DNA from 2 places in the Xanthomonas nasturtii genome. Region 2 is predicted to be linked to the other one. Evidence: predicted binding sites of a transcription regulator. Region 2 holds the regulator's gene; the other holds the start of a gene.
What was found. Region 2 encodes FliA, which starts transcription of late flagellar genes. Its sites were predicted from a motif close to TAAAGTTTNNCNNNCNNNGGCCGATAA; they were not measured.
Positions count from the first base shown of each region.

Region 1: the regulator FliA is predicted to act here: its motif matches at 1,292-1,318, upstream of M3O59_RS03100 (GGDEF domain-containing protein).

Region 1 covers NZ_CP142084.2:732,657-736,062, forward strand. The annotation lists gene M3O59_RS03095 (SulP family inorganic anion transporter) at 1-1,205, shown strand, start outside; gene M3O59_RS03100 (GGDEF domain-containing protein) at 1,436-2,416, shown strand; gene M3O59_RS03105 (M28 family metallopeptidase) at 2,585-3,406, shown strand, end outside.
Region 2 covers NZ_CP142084.2:2,247,375-2,250,780, forward strand. The annotation lists gene M3O59_RS09765 (chemotaxis protein CheA) at 1-241, opposite strand, end outside; gene M3O59_RS09770 (protein phosphatase CheZ) at 244-870, opposite strand; gene cheY (chemotaxis response regulator CheY) at 870-1,262, opposite strand; gene M3O59_RS09780 (RNA polymerase sigma factor FliA) at 1,297-2,064, opposite strand; gene M3O59_RS09785 (MinD/ParA family protein) at 2,061-2,945, opposite strand; gene flhF (flagellar biosynthesis protein FlhF) at 2,932-3,406, opposite strand, start outside.

The DNA.
Region 1 (3,406 bases), 1.5 Mb from region 2:
GGTTGCTGGCCGGTGCGGTGCAGATCCTGTTCGGGCTGTTGCGGCTGGGCGTGCTGATGCGCTTTGTCAGCAGCTCGGTGCGCACCGGCTTCGTCAATGCGCTGGCGGTGCTGATCTTCGCGGCGCAATTGCCGCACCTGCTCGGCGCCAACCTCACCACGTGGGTCATGCTGGGCGTGGGCCTGGCCATCATCTACGGCCTGCCGCGGTTGCGCGTGCCCGGCCTGTCGGCGATTCCCTCGCCGCTGCTATGCATTCTGCTGCTCACCGTTGCCGGCAGCGCGCTGCAGTTGCCGCTCAAGACCGTGGCCGACCTGGGCAAGCTGCCGAACGCGCTGCCGTTCCTGCAATGGCCGGCGGTGCCGCTGACGCTGGAGACGCTGCGCATCATCGCGTTGCCGGCCTTGGCCATCGCCATGGTGGGCCTGCTCGAATCGCTGATGACGGCGCGCGTGGTCGATGAACTCACCGATACGCCCAGCAACAAGAACCGCGAATGCACCGGGCTGGGCATCGCCAATGCGGCGGCCAGCCTGTTCGGCGGCATTGCCGGCTGCGGCATGATCGGGCAGACCGTGGGCAACGTGAAGTACGGCGGCCGTGGCCGGCTCTCCACGTTGTTTGCCGGCGTGTTCCTGCTGATCCTGATGGTGCTGCTCAAACCGTGGGTGTCGCAGGTGCCGGTGGTGGCGCTGGTGGCGATCATGGTGATGGTGTCGGCGGAGACCTTCGACTGGCGCTCGCTGCGCACCGTGGTGACCCATCCGCGCACCTCCAGCGTGGTGATGCTGGCCACCGTGGCGGTGACCTTGATCACCCACAATCTGGCAGCGGGCGTGGCGGTGGGCGTGCTGCTGAGCGGGGTGTTCTTCACCTTCAAGGTGGCCGGGCTGCTGCAGATTGCCCACAGCGACGGCGCGGACGGCGTGCGCACCTACACCGTGCGCGGGCAGGTGTTCTTCGCCTCGGCCGATGTGTTCATCGACGCCTTCGACGCACGCGAGGTGCCCGGCCGCGCGGTGCTGCTCGATGTGGGCCGCGCGCATTTCTGGGACATCACCGCGGTGGCGGCCCTGGACAAGGTGGTGCAGCGCTTGCGCCATCACGATCTGGAGGTGCAGGTGAAAGGGTTGAACGCCGGCAGCCGGCGCCTGATGCAGCGGCATGCGCTGGGCGAGGACGCGCTGGAGTCGGCGTTGCCCTGAACTGCGGTTACGCAGGGGCGCGCCCAGCGTGCATGCGGCGCGCGCATTGCGGGCTGTCCGTGCGCTGAGCGCAGCTGCGGGCAAGCTCAAGTTCGGGTGGGCAACGCCGATGATCCGACATCCTCATTGCCAGTCGTTGCCGTGATGCCAGTGCGTTCCACCCCGAGATGTGTGCCTGCGTGCCTTACCCGGCACTGCGGGACCATGTCCGTGCACGGGTTGGCGCGGCCATGACCAACGCACCGTTGCTGGAGCGCATGGTGGACCTGACCGCCATCCGCGACGCCGATCTGCTCGATCTCAGCCTGTTGCGCACCGTGCGCGAGGTCTGCGCGGCCGAAGAACTCTCGTTGCTGCGCATCGCCCCGGACGGCCGCAGCATGGCCGAAACCCGCCTGCGCGAAGACGGCCGGCTGTCGCTGACGGTGGCCGATATCCACGATGCGCAGACGCGTGCGCAGCTGGCCGAGGTGCACGGGCCGGGCGAGGTGGTGCAGCTGCAGGAAGACGGCCGCGCCTTGCTGGTCTATCCGATGATGGAAGCGCGCGGCATCCGCACCTGCCTGCGAGTGGGTGGCGCGCGTATTCCCGGCGTTGCCGAGCAGACCATGCTGCAGGGCTTTACGCGCTTGTTCCAGAATTACCGCAGCCTGCTCGACGACGCCCAGCGCGACGCACTCACCGGCCTGCGCAACCGCAAGACCTTCGACGATGTGATCCTGCGGCTGTTTGCCGGTGGTGCCGACTCTTCAACGGAGCAGGGCGTGTGGCTGGGCATCGTGGACATCGATCACTTCAAGCGCGTCAACGACACCTTCGGGCATCTGTACGGCGACGAGGTGTTGCTGCTGGTCGCCCAGTTGATGCAGCGTGCATTTCGCCAGGACGATCTGCTGTTTCGCTTCGGCGGCGAAGAGTTCGTGATCGTAGTGCGCGGCGTGGACCGCGACACTGCCGTGAGTCTGTTCGAACGGTTCCGGCTGGCCGTGGCCAAGCACCTGTTCCCGCAGGTGGGCCAGGTCACGCTCAGTACCGGCATCGTCGCGCTGACCCATGGCCGGCTGATCAGCGAAATGCTGGACGAGGCCGACAAGGCGCTGTACTGGGCCAAGCAAAACGGCCGCAATCGCGCCGCTGTCTATGCCGAATTGATCGCCGGCGGGCAATTGCAACAGGTCGTGCAACCGGTGGCCTGCGTCGATCTGTTCTGAGCCATCGCGGCACATTGAAACCGGCTCGCGGCCTGCGCGCGGCTGACACAGGCACCAACGTTCATCCACGCAGATCGCACTCGCAGCGACGCATCGGCACGCCGGCATGTATCGGCCCACACGCGATGCTGGCTACACTCCAGCGCTATCCATGATACGGGGTGTGCAATGAAGCGAGTTGCCGTAGGACTTCTGGCGATGGCGGTCTCGACCGCACTGATGGCGGCCACGCCGAGTTTCGATGGTGCGCGCATCTCGCGCGACGTCAAGGAGCTGGCCTCCGACGCCTATGAAGGCCGCGGTCCGGCCACCGCCGGCGAGGAAAAGACCATTGCCTACCTGAGCAAGCAGTTCGCAGACGCCGGCCTGCAGCCGGGCGGTGATCTGACCGACGGCAAGCGCGCCTGGACGCAGGCGGTGCCGCTGCGCCGCGCGGATATCGCCGGCACGCCGACCATCGCCCTGCAGCATGCCGGCAAGCCGCAGGCGCTGACCCAGGGCAAGCAGATCGCCATCCGCGCCGCGCTGGATGGCTCGTCCAAGGTCGACATCGCCAACGCACCGCTGGTGTTCGTCGGCTACGGCGTCAAGGCGCCCGAGCGTGACTGGGACGACTTCAAGGGCGTGGACCTGAAGGGCAAGATCGCGGTGGTGCTGATCAACGATCCGGATTTCGAAACCGGCAAGGGCGCGTTCGACGGTGCCGGCATGACCTACTACGGCCGCTGGACCTACAAGTACGAAGAAGGCGCCCGCCAGGGCGCGCTCGGCGTGCTGGTGGTGCACGAAACCGCGCCCGCCTCCTATGGCTGGGACACCGTGGCCAGCTCCAACACCAACACCATGTTCGATGTGGTGCGCGACAACCCGCGCAGCGCGCATCCCACCCTGGAAGGCTGGATCCAGCGCGATCTGGCCTCCGCGCTGTTCAAGCACGCCGGGCTGGACTTCGACACCTTGAAGAAGCAGGCGCAGACGCGCGGCTTCACG
Region 2 (3,406 bases):
CCTGGCCGGAGCGCGCCATGCCGAGGGTTTCTTCAGCGGCGTGGCACAGCTCCACCATCGGTTTGATCGCCAGAAAGCCGGCGCCGCCCTTGAGCGTGTGGAAGCCGCGGAACACCGCGTTGAGTTGGTCGGCCTCGTCTGGTGTCTGTTCCAGCGACACCAGCTGTTCGCCGAGGCGATCCAGGATTTCCTGGGCCTCGACGATGAAATCGGCAGCAATATCGTCTGGAACAGCACTCATGGTTACAACCCCAATCCGGACAGCAGGTCATCGGCGTCGTCCTGCGACACCGCGTGACGGTCCAGGCCCTTGACTGCAGGACCGGCAAGACCGCCGTCGTCTTTCTTCGGTTCGGTGCTCTTCGGCGGCAGGCCGAGCGCGCCGAAGCCTTCATGCACGCGCCGCACGATGCCGGCCACGCGCCGGATGATCTGGCCGCTCAAATCCTGATAGCTCTGCGCCAGCGACAGTTCGGTCAGGTTGTGGCGCATCTTTTCCAGCAACGCGCCCTGGTCCTGATTCAGACCGCCATCGCGCAACTGGTTGGCCAGCTCGCGGCATTCTTCGACCAGATCCAGCGTGCGATGGCTGGCCTTTTCGGTCATTTCCACCACGTGGTCCAGGCGCGAACACGCATCGTCCAGTTCGCCGGCCTCTTCGGGCACGGTGGGCAGTTCGCCCAGTGCCTGGCCAAGTTCGCGGGCGAGCCGGCTCAGGCCCTGCATCATCGGACGCGTGCGCAGGGCGGCGAGGTGGTCGACCTCGCGCTTCCACGCTGCTTCGTCACCGCTTTCCAGTGCGTCGAGCGCGCCTTGCAGGCGGTCGATCAACGCGGCGCGTTCGGCATTGGTTTCCACGGTGGCGTTCATCAGGCGGTGGCCGCCAGACGTTCGAACACCTTGCCCAGCTTTTCTTCCAGCGTCTGCGCGGTGAACGGCTTGATGATGTAGCCGTTCACGCCGCACTGCGCGGCTTCGATGATCTGTTCGCGCTTGGCTTCGGCGGTCACCATCATCACCGGCAGGTGCTTGAGCTTGGCGTCGGCGCGGATGTTGCGCAGCAGGTCGATGCCGGTCATGCCGGGCATGTTCCAGTCCGTCACCACGAAATCGAACGGGCCGGCACGCAACGCCGCCAGGGCGCTGTTGCCGTCTTCGGCCTCTGCGGTATTGGTGAAGCCGAGATCGCCCAACAGATTCTTGACGATACGTCGCATCGTCGAAAAGTCGTCCACGATCAGGATCCGCATGTTCTTGTTCACATCAAGCTCCTAACACGAAAAATTACGCGAAAAATTATTCGTCAATTTCGACACCGGCATCGGCCAGTTCGAAGACTTTGAGGCGGCCCCGCAAACGCACCACTGCCTGGCCGTGGATCTGGCACACGCGCGATTCGCTGACACCGAGCACGGCGCCGATTTCCTTCAGGTTCAATTCCTGTTCGTAGTACAGCGACAGCACCAGCTGCTCGCGCTCGGGCAACTGGCCGATGGCCTTGCCCAGCTCGCGGCCGAATTCGCCACGCTCCATCATCTGCTGCGGGTTGGGGCCACCCTTGGCGGTGGTGTCCAGCTCGCCGTGATCTTCGATGCGCGATTCCAGGCTCAGCACCTGGCCACGTGCGGCGTCTTCCATCAGACGCAGGTAGTCGGGCAGCGGCATTTCCATCGCGGCAGCCACTTCGGTGGCGGCGGCGGCGCGGCCGGTGTTCTGTTCGATCTTGCGCACGGCGGCAGCGGCGTCGCGGGCGCGGCGGTGCACCGAACGCGGCACCCAGTCGCCACGTCGAATCTCGTCGATCATCGAGCCGCGGATGCGGATCGAGGCATAGGTTTCGAACGAAGCGCCCTGTTCGGAGTCGTAGCTGCGCGAGGCTTCGATCAGGCCGATCATGCCGGCCTGGATCAGGTCGTCCACTTCCACGCTGGCCGGCAGACGCGCCGCCAGATGGTGGGCGATGCGGCGGACCAGGTCGGCGTGCTGGGTCACCACGTCGTTGGCGTTGTTGCGCTGCACGGCGCGGTACTGCGCGCTGGCCGTGGTTGCGGTAGCGGTGCTCATGCGGCCACTCCCCGTTGGATGATGCGTTCGACAAAGAACTCGACGTTGCCGCGCGACACGGTGGGGGCCTGCCAGCGCGAGGTACGGCGTGCGATTTCTGCGATGGCCTGCGCCGACGGGCTGGACGGGTAGGCCTTGATGACGGGCTGCTGCCGCTGCACCGACAGGCGCAACCAGTCGTCCTGCGGCACGTGGCCGAGATAGTTCAGCGACACATCGCCCAGGAACTTTTCGCACACGCGCGAGAGCTTGTCGTACAGCAGGCGGCCTTCGTTGGGGTCGCGCACCATGTTGGCGATGATCTGCAGGCGGTCTACGCCGCGTTCGCGGGAGAGCACCTTGATCAGCGCGTAGGCGTCGGTGATCGAGGCCGGCTCGTCGCAGACCACCACCACGGTGTCCTGGGCGGCCTGGCAGAAGGTCAGCACGCTGTCGGTGATGCCGGCGGCGGTGTCGATGACCATCACGTCCAGGTCGCGTTCCAGTTCGGAGAACACGTTGACCAGGCCGATGTGCTGGGCCGGGGCCAGTTCGGCCATGTGGCGGCGACCGGACGCGGCCGGCACCACCAGCACGCCGCCGGGGCCTTCGATGATCACTTCATCGAGCGTGCAACGGCCGGCGATCAGGTCGGCCAGGGTGTACTTGGGCGAGAGTCCCAAGACCACATCCAGGTTGGCCAGGCCAAGGTCGGCGTCCAGCAGCAGGGTGCGTTTGCCCATGTCGGCAAGCGCCACGGCCAGGTTGGCGGAGATGTTGGTTTTACCCACGCCACCCTTGCCACCGGTCACGGCAATGGTGCGCACCGGGCCCAAGGGCTCGGGACGGGTCGCCGACAGGGGGAAGGCGTTGGTCAGCTTGGCGTATTCACGCGACTGCATGGTTGTGCTCCGGAGTACAGGGCTTATCGGCAGCGCGCCGCAAATCTTCAAGACGAAGAACGAGACTGGCGGCATTGGCGCGGTGCAGGTCGTCAGGGACCCGCTGTCCGTCAGTCACCCAGGTGATGGGCATTTGGTGGTCGACCACCACCGACAAGGCGCTGCCGAAGCGGCCGGTCTCGTCGAGTTTGGTCAGCACCACGCCTTGGGGTTTGGCGTGGGCGAAGCGGCGTACGACCTCGTCGAGGTCGGAAAAATGGGCGTTGGCGGGCAGCACCAGCAGCGAGGTGACCTGCTGGGCGGCGCGCAGCCAGTTCAGCTGCGCGGCCAGGGCGCGGTCGCGCTGGCCCATGCCGGCGGTGTCGATCAGTACCAGCTTGTAATCGCGCAGACGCTCGAGCAGGTCCAGCAGGCTTTCGGCGCTGTCGGCTTCGTGCACCGCGATGCCGAGCTGACGGCCG